Regions from separate parts of the Pseudoalteromonas sp. PS1M3 genome, predicted to be linked through region 2. Evidence: predicted binding sites of a transcription regulator. Region 2 holds the regulator's gene; each other region holds the start of a gene.

What was found. Region 2 encodes sigma-54, which starts transcription at its own class of promoters, with help from an activator protein. Its sites were predicted from a motif close to GTTGGCACGNNNNTNGNNT; they were not measured.
Region 1: a site for sigma-54 is predicted at 2,310-2,328, ahead of PS1M3_RS17925 (amidase family protein). Genes of this name have one in related genera too.
Region 3: a site for sigma-54 is predicted at 2,345-2,363, ahead of PS1M3_RS11770 (PAS domain-containing sensor histidine kinase). Genes of this name have one in related genera too.

The regions. Positions count from the first base shown of each region.
Region 1 covers NZ_AP022625.1:257,937-262,221, forward strand. Annotated here, with positions in the region: gene PS1M3_RS17920 (gamma-glutamyltransferase family protein) at 1-933, opposite strand, end outside; gene PS1M3_RS17925 (amidase family protein) at 930-2,138, opposite strand; gene PS1M3_RS17930 (putative 4-hydroxy-4-methyl-2-oxoglutarate aldolase) at 2,479-2,961, opposite strand; gene PS1M3_RS17935 (TetR/AcrR family transcriptional regulator) at 2,965-3,618, opposite strand; gene PS1M3_RS17940 (alpha/beta fold hydrolase) at 3,790-4,285, opposite strand, start outside.
Region 2 covers NZ_AP022624.1:541,606-545,890, reverse strand. Annotated here, with positions in the region: gene lptC (LPS export ABC transporter periplasmic protein LptC) at 1-140, shown strand, start outside; gene lptA (lipopolysaccharide transport periplasmic protein LptA) at 130-666, shown strand; gene lptB (LPS export ABC transporter ATP-binding protein) at 663-1,388, shown strand; gene PS1M3_RS02530 (RNA polymerase factor sigma-54) at 1,458-2,957, shown strand; gene hpf (ribosome hibernation promoting factor) at 2,984-3,271, shown strand; gene ptsN (PTS IIA-like nitrogen regulatory protein PtsN) at 3,276-3,728, shown strand; gene rapZ (RNase adapter RapZ) at 3,748-4,285, shown strand, end outside.
Region 3 covers NZ_AP022624.1:2,530,846-2,535,130, reverse strand. Annotated here, with positions in the region: gene PS1M3_RS11780 (sigma-54-dependent Fis family transcriptional regulator) at 48-1,484, shown strand; gene PS1M3_RS11775 (DNA-3-methyladenine glycosylase I) at 1,671-2,267, opposite strand; gene PS1M3_RS11770 (PAS domain-containing sensor histidine kinase) at 2,399-3,511, shown strand; gene PS1M3_RS11765 (sigma-54 dependent transcriptional regulator) at 3,508-4,285, shown strand, end outside.

The sequences.
Region 1 (4,285 bases), on a different replicon from region 2:
GGTTAAACGCTCATCAGTTAATGCGTTTTTATAATCATCCCCAAGCGCTTTAGGGTCGGCCCAAAGCGTTGGGCGGTGCGTAAAGCTTTGCTTGGTAGCTTCTACAATTAAGTGGGTCCAATCGGCCTCGGTGTTAGCTTTGTGTTTTAGCTTATTAACGATACCGATTATTTGTAGCGAATGTACGCCTTGAGTAGGTGCAGGTAAGTTATAACAATTAATACCCGACAAATTAGCATTTAGCGGGCTTACTACATCGGCTTGCGTGTTGGCAATATCATTTGGGGTAATAATGCTGCCAGCTTTGGCTAAGTCGGCTGCAAACGAGTCGGCAAGTTCGCCTTCATAAAAAGCATTTAAGCCATGTTTAGCTAAATGCTCAAAGGTATCGGCAAGTTTTGGGTTTTTAAAATGTTGGCCTGCTTTTAACGGTTTGCCATTTGGGATGTATAGTGCTTTAAAGGCATCGTTTGTACTGGTAACCGTCGCGAGTTTTTCACAGCCTGCTTGCAAACTTTTGGTAACAGTAAACCCTTCGCGGGCAAGTTTGATAGCTGGGGCTAAAATAGTACTTAGCGAAAGGGCTGCGTGCTCATCTAATTCAAGGGCTTTTTGCCAGCCACGAAGTGTAGCCGCTTGAGTCAATGCGCTTAAACCGCCACGATCTGGTATTTGTTGCTCATTGCTGTAGGCGCTGATGTCGTTTGGTGCACGTCCGCATGCATCAATTGCGGTGGGTGTGCTTTGGTTTGGGTTGTCAATAAGCCAAAAACTGTCGCCACCAATTGAGTTCATATGTGGGTAAACCACGCTAATAGCAGCGGCTGCTGCAACCATAGCCTCGGTGGCTGTGCCGCCTTGTTTTAGTATTGAGGTGCCTGCCTCGGTCGCTGAGAAGTGCGGGGCCGTAAAGGCAATGTTGTGTGCGTTCATGTGAGAGTTTCCTGTTTAAAATATGCAGCTAGTTGTGTTGCGCAGGCAAGTAAGCTTTTATCGTTATTGTGGCTCATCATGAGTGAAAACCCATATGGATGGCCATTTGCTAGATTAGCCAATGGTAAGTGAACTTGCGCCGAGCGGCTCAAGCCCGCAATAGCCGATAAGGTGATTATTTGCATGCGTAAGGCGCTTGTGTCGGCGCCCAATTTAGGTGCGGTTGTTGGGGTTGTTGGCAAAAATAAGCAGCTAGTTGAATTTAGGTTTTTAGCAATTAATGTTTGCCATTGGGTTTGAACGTTAAGTGCTTCTTTTTCTTCTTGGGCGGTTAGTGCCAATGCCATTTTAAAACGGGCCGCAATTGCCGGAGCAAACTGGGGAGGGTGCTCCGGCAACTGAAGCCAATCTTTGTGCACTTTAGCAATAGCACGTCCTTGCAATATTCTAAAACTATCAGCGAGTTCGCTTAATAAGCTGATGTTAGGTAGTTCAAAATTTTTGTGGTGTTTAAAATAAGGTTTGGTTTTTTTAAGCAATTGTTTAAGTGGTGCTTGTAAAGCTGGGCTGACTAGCTCAAATAAGGGCTCACAAATAACCAAGGTATTTACACTATTAATAGCTTGGTTTGGTAACAGTACATTGCCTACTTTTTCTAATAGTTCTGCGCTTTGGGTAAGCCAACCAATAGTATCAAAAGGCGGTGCTAGCGGGATTAGGCCGTCTTTTTCAATTACGTTATGGCTTGGCCTAATACCAAATAAACCGCAATAACTTGCGGGTATTCTAATAGAGCCTCCGGTATCGGTGCCCAACCCGATGTCAGCTAAATTGCCGGCTACTGCGGCGGCTGATCCCATACTAGAACCACCGCATGCATGCCCTTTTATTTTGGGGTTTTGTGCTGCGCCATAGTGAGTATTATTACCTTCTAAGCTATAGGCAAGCTCGTCGGTATGGGTAAAACCTTTAAAAATACAGCCTGCATCCATTAATTTGTTAACACTACTTGCTGTTCGCTGGGCTGGTGGATGTGTTTTAAACCAGCAGGGATTACCTGCACTGTTTGTTTGCTTTTTAACGGCAAATACATCTTTTACGGCTAGGCGCTTATTGCTTAGTATGCCCGTTTGACTTGATTGCCAATTACTGGGTCCATGGTCACAAAATATACCTGTGTTTTTATTTTTTAATTGCGTGTTCATTTTGTAACCCATCTACATAAAACTGACCAAATGGTTATTTACTAATTTTAAATTGAGTAAAAGAGAATAGTGTTGTTATTTTTTTCAGCTCTCTACGTAACATCTTATTTTTATTAACTGAGCACTAATTGTACTTTGCATCGGTGGTTGTGGTTTTAGCGAACTTAGTATAAGCAAAACAAATGCCAAAAATAAATTCTTGTCCGATTGGTCAGGTTTTTGGGCGTTGCAGAGAGGGATTTATAATTTTGAAGTTTTAAAGCGGGTGTTTTTAAGCGCAAAACAAACCAACTTGGTGCATTGTTGCACCAAACTGGTTGTTATTATTTACACTAATTTATTAAATAAGGGGGGCTTTACTAATTATTAGGCCATTAACGTCGCCATACAGCCAATCGTTTGGTGCTATTGCGGTACCCAGCATATTAATAACTTGGTCTTGATCGCCAAAACCGCGCTTAAGTGTGCTACGAGGGGTTGAACCAATTGCCATTACAGGTAAATCCATTGTTGCAAGTATTTCTATATCGCGGCAACAACCATTTATTACAACACCTTCCCAGCCATTTTGTAGCGCGCGTTCGGCCATAATGTCGCCAATAAAAGCAAAACGTTTGCTAGCAAACCCATCAATTACTAACACTTTCCCTTTACCATCTTGATGGAGAACATCGGCGGCAAGCGAGTTGTCTTCTGGGCAGGTTACCGTTACTGCTTGGCCACTAAAGGTGGTTTTTTTACCAAAGTGGCGCAAGCCACTATCTGCTACTTGAACCGAGTTGCGGTGATCGTCGAATAGGTCAGGGGTTGTAAAGTTTTCCATGTGTTAGGCCTCGTTTGGGGCGGGTATTTTTAAGCCAATACCTTTTAAAATTATGTGGGCAATTGATTGTGTTATTTGTGCCACGTCGGTTTCGTCATATTCTAATTTATTCATAACTAGCAGTACTTCTGCTTGAAAGTCTGCGTAGTATTGTGTTGTTGACCAAATAGTAAATAAAAGGTGATGGGGATCCACTTGGTCTATTTTTTTTGCGTCCATCCAGGATTGAAACACATCAATTTTTTGTTTAACCCAAGGCCGTGTATTTGTTCTAAAGTAGTTTTGTAAATAGGGGGCGCCACGCAAAATTTCATTGGCAAATAAACGAGATTGAAGAGGTTGGTTTACGGCAAGTATTACTTTACTTTTTATGTAGTTATAAAGCACTGCTGCGGGGTCGTCTTCAGCGGTGACGTTATCAAGGCCTAAGTTCCAATTTGCTATTATTCTGTCTATTACCGCTTCGTAAAGGCCATCTTTGCTTTTAAAGTAATACAGTATGTTAGCTTTTGGAACGTTAGCCTCTTTTGCAACCATGCTCATGCTTGCGCCGTCATACCCATTAAGAGAAAATAATTGCTCGGCGGCATTTAATATAAGCAGTTGGTTTTTTTCCCGAGTGACTTCTTTTTTATTTGGTTTTATTTGTGTAGTCATTATTGATTGTGCGTGTTTAACGTGTTGATTGATTGTAGCTTTACTGACCGAAAGGTCAATTACTAAAGTGGCTTTAAATTTAACAGCACGTAAATATGCTTAGGTATACAGAGGTTAGATGGAGTTAGCAGGTGTGTGTTTAGCGTATAGGGAGCTAAACACACCATGGTGTTAAATACTATGTTTGTTTAGCCAGTCTAGTGCTAAAGGCCATAAAGCGGCAGACCTTTTACTAAAAAACTTCATGTGGCCAATATCTTTCAGGTTATATTCACTGGGCGTTAAATGTAGCGTTTGTGCGTTAAGTTTTGGAAAAACAGAAAGCATATCAGCAACATTATCGTTATTTGCTATATCATCATCGCTGGCATTAATCCAAAGCGAAGGCATGACTAGTTCATTATAAAAATGTTGAAATACTGTATTGCCAAATGCTGATTTAACATACCCTTGTGCGTTACACCATTTTTGCCACTGTTTAGCTACGCCTATAGGTAAAGGCTCGCCCATACCAAACCATTGTGATTTAGTATGGCCAAATAGTGCATTACTCACCGGAATAACCCCATTCATAAAAAAGTGTGCTTTAACCTGATACGCCAAGCGCATATTGGTTAACTTGCCCGACGAACACGCAAAGTTAAACAGTGAGCTGAGTTGAGTGGCA
Region 2 (4,285 bases):
TACTAACGATGCAATCAGAGCAGCCTGTCATTGTTACAGGGCCCAATTTAAAAATCACCGGTAAAGGCTTAGAAGCCGATTTAAAAACCGAAGTGATAAAATTAATTAACCATACGCGAACTATTTATTATGACCAATAAACTATCAACACTCTTTATTATTCCAACATTTTTACTTGCATTAGGTACTAATGCCGCTGAACCAACAGCGCCAATTTCTGCAAATCAAATTTCGATTAGTGCGGATAAACAAGAGGGTCAACTAAAAGAAAACGTAGGTATCTTCGAAAAAAATGTTGAAATTATTCATGGCGACAGAAAAATTACCGCAGACCGCCTTGAGGTTCACAAGCGCGATGAGCTAGGCGACAACAAGCAATTGTTAATTGCCACAGGTACGCCTGCATATTTTGAAGAAAAACAAGCCGACGGCACAATAATGAGCGCCAGCGCTAATGAAGTTAGGTACGATGTTTCAACGCGTTTTTTAACATTAATTGGAGATGCAGAGATATCTCAAGCTGGGCAAAAAATGAATGCTAAAAGCATTACCTACGATATAGAACAGCAGCTTATTAGCGCCGAAAAAGATGAAAGCTCAACTGACCGTGTACACACTATCTTAGTGCCTGTGGAGCCTAAAAAAAATGACAAAGGCCAACCATGAGCACATTAAAAGCAGAGCTACTAGCCAAAAGCTACAAAGGCCGTGAAGTTGTAAAAAATGTGGGCTTAGAAGTTAAAGCTGGCAGTATTGTAGGCTTGCTTGGGCCAAACGGCGCAGGTAAAACAACAACCTTTTACATGATTGTAGGCTTAGTCCCTAGCGACAAAGGCAAAATATCTATCGATGATAACGATATTACGCTTTTACCTATGCACAGTCGTGCTAGATTAGGCATTGGCTACTTACCACAAGAGTCGTCTATATTTAGAAAATTAACAGTGTATCAAAACTTAATGGCTATTTTAGAAACTCGAAAGGAGCTCACTAAACAAGCCAGAGAAGATACATTGAATAATCTATTAGATGAATTTAGCATTCAACACATTCGCGACAGCAAAGGCATGGCATTATCGGGCGGAGAACGTCGCCGAGTGGAGATTGCACGTGCTTTAGCCGCAGATCCAAAGTTTATTTTGTTAGACGAACCATTTGCCGGTGTTGACCCTATCTCAGTATTAGATATTAAAAAAATTATTGAACACCTGAAAAACCGTGGGATTGGCGTATTAATAACAGACCACAATGTAAGAGAAACCCTTGATGTTTGCGAAAAAGCCTACATTGTTTCTCATGGGGAACTGATTGCTTCTGGTACCCCTGAACACGTATTAAATGATAAAACTGTACGCGATGTATATTTAGGCGAGCAATTTAGGCTGTAACATTTACGCCTTATTTATAAGCATCTGCTAGTATTAATTATAACAACTTAAAAGGATTGTTAGAGATACATGAGGCAATCACTACAGCTGCGCATGGGCCAGCAACTTACAATGACACCTCAGTTGCAACAAGCTATTCGCTTGCTGCAATTAAGCACATTGGATCTTCAGCAAGAAATACAAGAAGCGCTCGACAGCAACCCATTACTTGAGGTTGAGGAGCAAGACTATGCCGATGATCTTGCGGGCAAAAATGAGCAAAAAGCGGATAACGATGAAGTTACAGTAACCGTATCTGCAGATGAAGCCCCTAGCGAGTATGAACAAGACAGTGGTGAAGCGCTTGCTAAAGATACCGTAAGTGACGACATGGCAATGGACGTTAGCTGGGATGAGTACATGAGTGCAGCCCCTGCATCTTCTTCAGGACCAATGCCTGAAGATGAGTCTATATATCAGGGCGCATCAACTGAAACGCTTCACGAATACTTAATGTGGCAATTACAATTAACGCCATTTAGCCCTACAGATGAAGCCATTGCTATTGCTATTGTAGAAGCAGTGGATGATTCAGGCATACTGACACTCAGTTGCGAAGAGATTTTAGAGAGCTTTAATCAAGATAACGACGATGACGTTGAGGTTGAACTTGACGAAATAGAAGCGGTTTTAAAGCGCATTCAGCTATTTGACCCAGTGGGTATTGCGGCACGTAGCTTACAAGAGTGCTTGTGTATTCAGTTAAATCAATTTGATAAAGGCACGCCTTTTATTGATGAAACAAAAATGATTTTAACCGAGCACATTGATTTGTTAGCTGCTCGTGACTACCGTACATTAATGAAAAAAACGAAGCTCAAAGAAGATGAGCTTAAAGAAGTAATGACACTTATTCATACGCTCAACCCTAAGCCTGCAGACACAATAGTACGAGAAGAGTCTGAGTATGTAATACCTGATGTGTCAGTTAAAAAAATTAAAGGCCGCTGGATTGTAGAGTTAAACCCAGACAGCATGCCAAAAATTCGTGTAAACAGCCAATATGCAGCGATGTCGCGTACAGTTAAATCAAGCGGCGACAGTCAATTTATTCGCTCACATTTACAAGAAGCTAAATGGTTTATAAAAAGCTTAGAAAGTAGAAATGATACACTTTTAAAAGTAACTAACTGTATTGTTAAACAACAACAGGGCTTTTTTGAACACGGGCCAGAAGCCATGAAACCGATGGTTTTAAATGATGTTGCCGAAATGGTAGAAATGCACGAATCAACAATTTCGCGCGTAACTACGCAAAAGTATATGCACACACCGCGTGGAATATTTGAGCTTAAATACTTTTTCTCAAGCCACGTAAGTACCGAAAATGGTGGAGAATGTTCATCTACGGCAATACGTGCACTTATTAAAAAATTAATCGCAGCAGAAAACTCAGCAAAACCATTGAGTGATAGCAAAATTGCGGATATATTGGCTGAGCAAGGAATTAAAGTAGCGAGACGTACAATCGCAAAATATCGCGAATCTCTTGCTATTCCACCGTCAAATCAGCGAAAGAGCCTGATCTAAGACGCTAAACAAAGAGGGTAATGCTTATGCAACTAAATTTAACTGGTCGTCATGTAGAACTAACTGATTCATTAAGAGACTATATAAATACCAAATTTGCGAAGCTAGAAAGGCACTCTGATCATATTAATAATGTTCATGTCATTCTTGATATAGAAAAATTAAATCAAAAAGCAGAAGCAACTATTCATGTAAGTGGTGCTGAATTATTCGCATCCACTGAACATCAAGATATGTATGCAGCTATTGATTCATTGATTGACAAGCTTGACCGTCAAGTAATTAAACACAAAGAGAAGCTTGCTCGACACTAATATGATGAAATTAAGTTCACTTATATGCCAGGACTGCAGTAAAGCTGCGGTCCTTTTTAATAGTAAAAAAAGAATTTTAGAGTTTATTAGCGAGCTGGCTCACGATAAATTACCGTATTTATCTCAACAGGATATTTTGGGCGCTTTATTAACCCGCGAAAAGCTAGGCAGCACAGGGATAGGAAGAGGTATTGCTATTCCACATGGCCGAATGAGCGGCGCACAAGAACCTTTAGCATTGGTGTTAGTAAGTGAAACACCGATTAATTTTGATGCTATAGACAACCGCCCTGTTGATATTTTTGTTGCACTCATCGTACCTGAAGGCGATAACCAACAGCATTTAAAGACGCTAGCAACGATAGCTGATAAACTAAAAAATAAAGAATTTTGTAAGCAGCTTCGCTGTGCTAAATCGGATGCTGAGTTGTATCAAATTATTGTTGACCAATCGTAACAAATTTAAAGGGTGATTAATGGAGTTGATTATCATAAGTGGCCGTTCTGGTTCTGGTAAGTCGGTTGCTTTACGCGTTGTTGAAGATCTAGGTTATTATTGCGTAGATAACATTCCAGTAAATTTATTACCTTCTTTGGTAAGAAGCGTTTCTGATAACTACGATAAAATTGCCGTTAGTATAGATGTGCGAAATTTACCAAAAGAGCAAGATGAATTTAATCACATCATCGAATACTTACCGGGTTTTACAAAACCAACGCTGTTCTACTTAGACAGTGAAGATCAAACCCTTATTAAACGCTTTTCTGAAACCAGACGCTTACACCCTTTATCAATAGATTCACTTCCGCTTGATTTAGCCATAAAAAAAGAAAAAGAACTTCTCGATGTGCTAATTACGCGCGCCGATTACATGATCGATACCAGTGAGCTAAGCGTTCATCAACTTGCTGAATCAATTCGCGAAAAAATATTAGGTAAAAAAGACAAGCAGCTAATTGTTACATTTGAATCTTTTGGTTTTAAACATGGCATTCCTAAAGAAGCAGATTACG
Region 3 (4,285 bases), 1.6 Mb from region 2:
TACAATTTAGTTAATTACATTAAAGAGTGAAGCACGGCTCGCTAACTATGATCCTGATTTTAGATAATAATAACAATCGCTCTATTGGGTTAAACGCATCACTTGGTTTTATCGGTGAGGTTACTCATCGTTTAGATGAAGACAACTTTGAACAAGAGTGTGCAAAATATCAGCAGCATGAGTGCATGGTCATTTTAGGGGCATTAAAGTCTCTCGATCACGAAAACTTAATTAAGCGCTACCCAACACTTCCATTTTTATTAATAGGTGAAACGTTAAGACCATTACTTAGCATTGCTAATGTAGTTGGACTTATTTGTGAGCCATTTAATCACGAAGTGACCACACAGTTGCTTCATGATTGCCAGCAGTATCATCGTATGTTGCCGGGGGAGCACAAAAATACTCAGCCACATAAATCTTTTGATGGCCTTGTAGGTGAAACACAAGCTGTAAAAGAGGTTCGCTTTTTAATTGAACAAGTAGCAAAAACAGATGCAAACGTTTTAATTTTAGGTGAGTCAGGTACTGGTAAAGAAGTGGTTGCACGTAACGTTCACTTGCTATCTAAACGAAGTACAGGGCCATTTGTGCCTGTAAACTGTGGAGCTATACCTGCAGAACTATTAGAAAGTGAACTTTTTGGCCATGAAAAAGGGGCGTTTACAGGGGCTATTTCTGCGCGTAAAGGCCGTTTTGAGTTAGCGCAAGGCGGTACGTTGTTTTTAGATGAAATTGGTGATATGCCGCTACAAATGCAGGTTAAACTTTTACGCGTATTACAAGAACGAAGCTACGAGCGTGTAGGTGGCACTAAGGCGATTCAAGCCGATGTACGTGTTATTGCTGCAACACACCGCAACCTCGAAACCATGATTGAAGCAGGCAGCTTTCGTGAAGATTTATATTACCGGTTAAATGTATTCCCTATAGAGAACCCGTCGTTAAGTGAGCGTGCTGATGACATTCCTTTACTACTTAAGGAGTTAATGCGTCGCGTAAACGAGCAAACGGGCACGACAGCTAAATTTACTGAGCGAGCAATCGAAAGTTTAAAAGAGCATGCATGGCCGGGTAATATCCGTGAGCTTGCGAATTTGGTTGAGCGCATGGTTATAATGTTCCCTGAAAAGGTAGTGGACATCCCTGATCTACCCAATAAATATCGTTACATTGAGGTAGATGCTTATGAACCTGAATATCCTGAAGAACTTATGGAAAAAGATGCTTTTAACGATATATTCAGCACAGGGTTTAGTGACTATGAAAACGAACCCGAGGCAGAGTTTAATAGCAACGCTAGCGGCTTACTTCCGGAAGATGGCATTGAGCTTAAAGAGTATTTAGCTGAGCTTGAAATCAGCCTAATAACCCAAGCATTAGAACGATATGATTACGTGGTGGCTCGGGCAGCTGAAATACTGGGCGTAAGAAGAACAACGCTCGTAGAGAAAATGAAAAAGTACAACCTTTCAAGAGATTAGAAGTACGAAAGTGGTGAAATACTCTTCGTTATTTTAATCATTTATGATCAATCACTTTACGGGCTTTGCCCGTCACGCAAGCTTGGCGTCTACAAGATAAACACAAACTTAAACCATGGCGGTAGACGCCGAGCTTGCTCGCGTGAAAAGCAAAGCTTTTAATTACTTACCTACCTGTTTAGCTGCTTACTCACCACAAAAAGCCTCAATAATTTCTTCTTTTCTAAAGCAGTCATTACTATGATCGTTAACCATACCGCAGGCCTGCATATGAGCGTATACCGTAGTAGGTCCTAAAAATTTAAAGCCGCGCTTTTTTAAATCCTTCGAGAAGGCTGTTGATTCTTTGGTGATTGCAGGCGTCTCTTCGGTATAATTTAAATTGCTCACGATCGGTTTGTTATCAACAAACTGCCATTGATACGCGCTAAAACTGCTAAATTCTTTTTGAATGTCTATAAATTGCTTGGCATTATTTATTGTGGCGTTAATTTTTAAACGGTTTCGTACGATATTTTCATCAAGCATTAAACGCTCAACATCGTCTTGGGTAAACAACGCGACTTTATCTACATTAAAATTAGCAAATGCATTTTTATACCCTTGTCGTTTTTTTAAAATAGTATACCAACTTAAGCCTGCCTGAGCCGACTCTAGCGTTATAAATTCAAACAGTGTTTGGTCATCGTAAACAGGGACGCCCCATTCTAAATCGTGATATAAAACGTAATCGGGCTTGGTTGCGTCTAACCAAGCACATCGGCATTTTTTTTGCTCACTCATACATATTCCTTTTTATGCGCGTCATTTTTATGTCACGCTATTATTATTGTAAGTCAATGAAAATAATGTAAATAAATTTTGGTACACATTGTGCATTAAGCTCTGTATCTATACAAATTCGAGATTTGATTATGGCCCTTGCGAGCGTGCTTAAACCACAGTTTATTTCTGCAAATCAGTATAACCCATGTTTACTTCAAGAGGAGTACATAGGTGAGTTAAGCGATCTGCGTCAGCAAGCAAGTTGGCTTTCACATTTAGTTGATACCATGCCCGCAGGTGTGGTTGTGCTTGATGGTAAAGGAATGATTGCAAAGGCCAACCAAATAGCCATTGATATGTTAGGCGAACCTTTAGAAGGTGAAAAGTGGTTTAGCGTTATTCAACGCTCTTTTAGACCGCATCAAGACGATGGTCACGAAGTATCGCTTAAAGATGGCCGTTTAATTAAGCTTGATATAACAGCGTTAGCGCCCGAGCCGGGCCAGCTAATTTTAATGACCGACTTGAGTGAAACACGCCGTTTACAAAAGCGAGTTGCTCATATGCAGCGCCTAAGTGCTTTGGGTAAAATGGTGGCGTCGCTTGCACATCAGGTTCGAACCCCACTTTCAGCGGCCATGCTTTATGCTGCTAATTTGGGCTCTAAGCGTTTACCCGAGGCATCTCGCGATAATTTTCAAAGCAAGTTGATGTCACGCTTAAAAGATTTAGAAACTCAAGTAAACGATATGCTACTTTTTGCCAAAAGTGGCGACCAACAAGTTGTTGAGCAAGTGTCTATGCAGCAGTTACTCAGTGAGGTAAAAGCGGGTGCTGATGCTATGGTGACACTAAATGACAGTCATTTAGCTGTTAACCTCCCAGAGCCAGATATTCAAATAACAGGCAATAAATCAGCCATAGCCAGCGCAATTCAAAATTTAATCCATAACAGTATTCAAGTCATTGGTGCTGGCGCTGAAGTAAAATTAAGTGCTGCGACTGACGAGCAAAATCCAGATTTTGTTCGTATCAGTGTATCCGATAACGGTCCAGGTGTTGATTTAACTCAAGCAGAAAAAATATTTGAACCCTTTTATACCACTAAAAGCCAAGGCACAGGGTTAGGGCTTGCTGTTGTGAGTTCGGTTGCAAACGCTCATCAGGGGCGTGTTGACGTGACTAATAATAAAGGCGGTGGAGCATGCTTTAGTTTGCTTTTACCTATTCGCACCGCATCTAAATTAGAGGAATCATTATGAGTAACACTATTTTAGTTGTCGAAGATGATGCAGGGCTTCGCGAAGCCTTAATTGACACACTCGAAATGTCGGGGATTGAATGTATTGCGGCTAATTGTGCAGAGCAAGCCATGTTATTGCTAAAAAAAGAGCAATTTTCGCTGGTGGTGAGTGATGTACAAATGGGCACTATGAGTGGGCTTGATTTACTACGCAGTATTAAGCTTAACCACCCTGAATTGCCTGTTTTAATGATGACGGCGTACGCTACCATTGACGATGCTGTTGAAGCGATGCGCTTGGGCGCTATTGATTACATGGCAAAGCCGTTTGCACCTGAAGTTTTACTCAATATGGTAAGTCGATACTTACCTGAAAAAGCAAAAGAGACCGACGGCCCCATTGTTGCCGACCCAAGCAGTATTCAACTTTTAGAGTTAGCAAGTAAAGTTGCACGCTCTGATGCGAGCGTTATGGTGCTAGGCCCAAGTGGTTCAGGTAAGGAAGTGCTTGCACGGTATATTCATGATAAATCGAACCGATGCGATGCGCCGTTTGTTGCGATTAACTGTGCAGCAATTCCTGAAAATATGCTTGAAGCAACCTTATTTGGGTATGAAAAAGGCGCGTTTACAGGCGCAATTCAAGCGTGTCCTGGTAAGTTTGAGCAAGCGCAAGGCGGTACTATATTGCTCGACGAAATAACAGAAATGGATTTAGGGCTGCAAGCTAAACTACTTCGTGTGTTGCAAGAGCGCGAAGTAGAGCGCTTAGGTGGAAGAAAAACAATCCAGT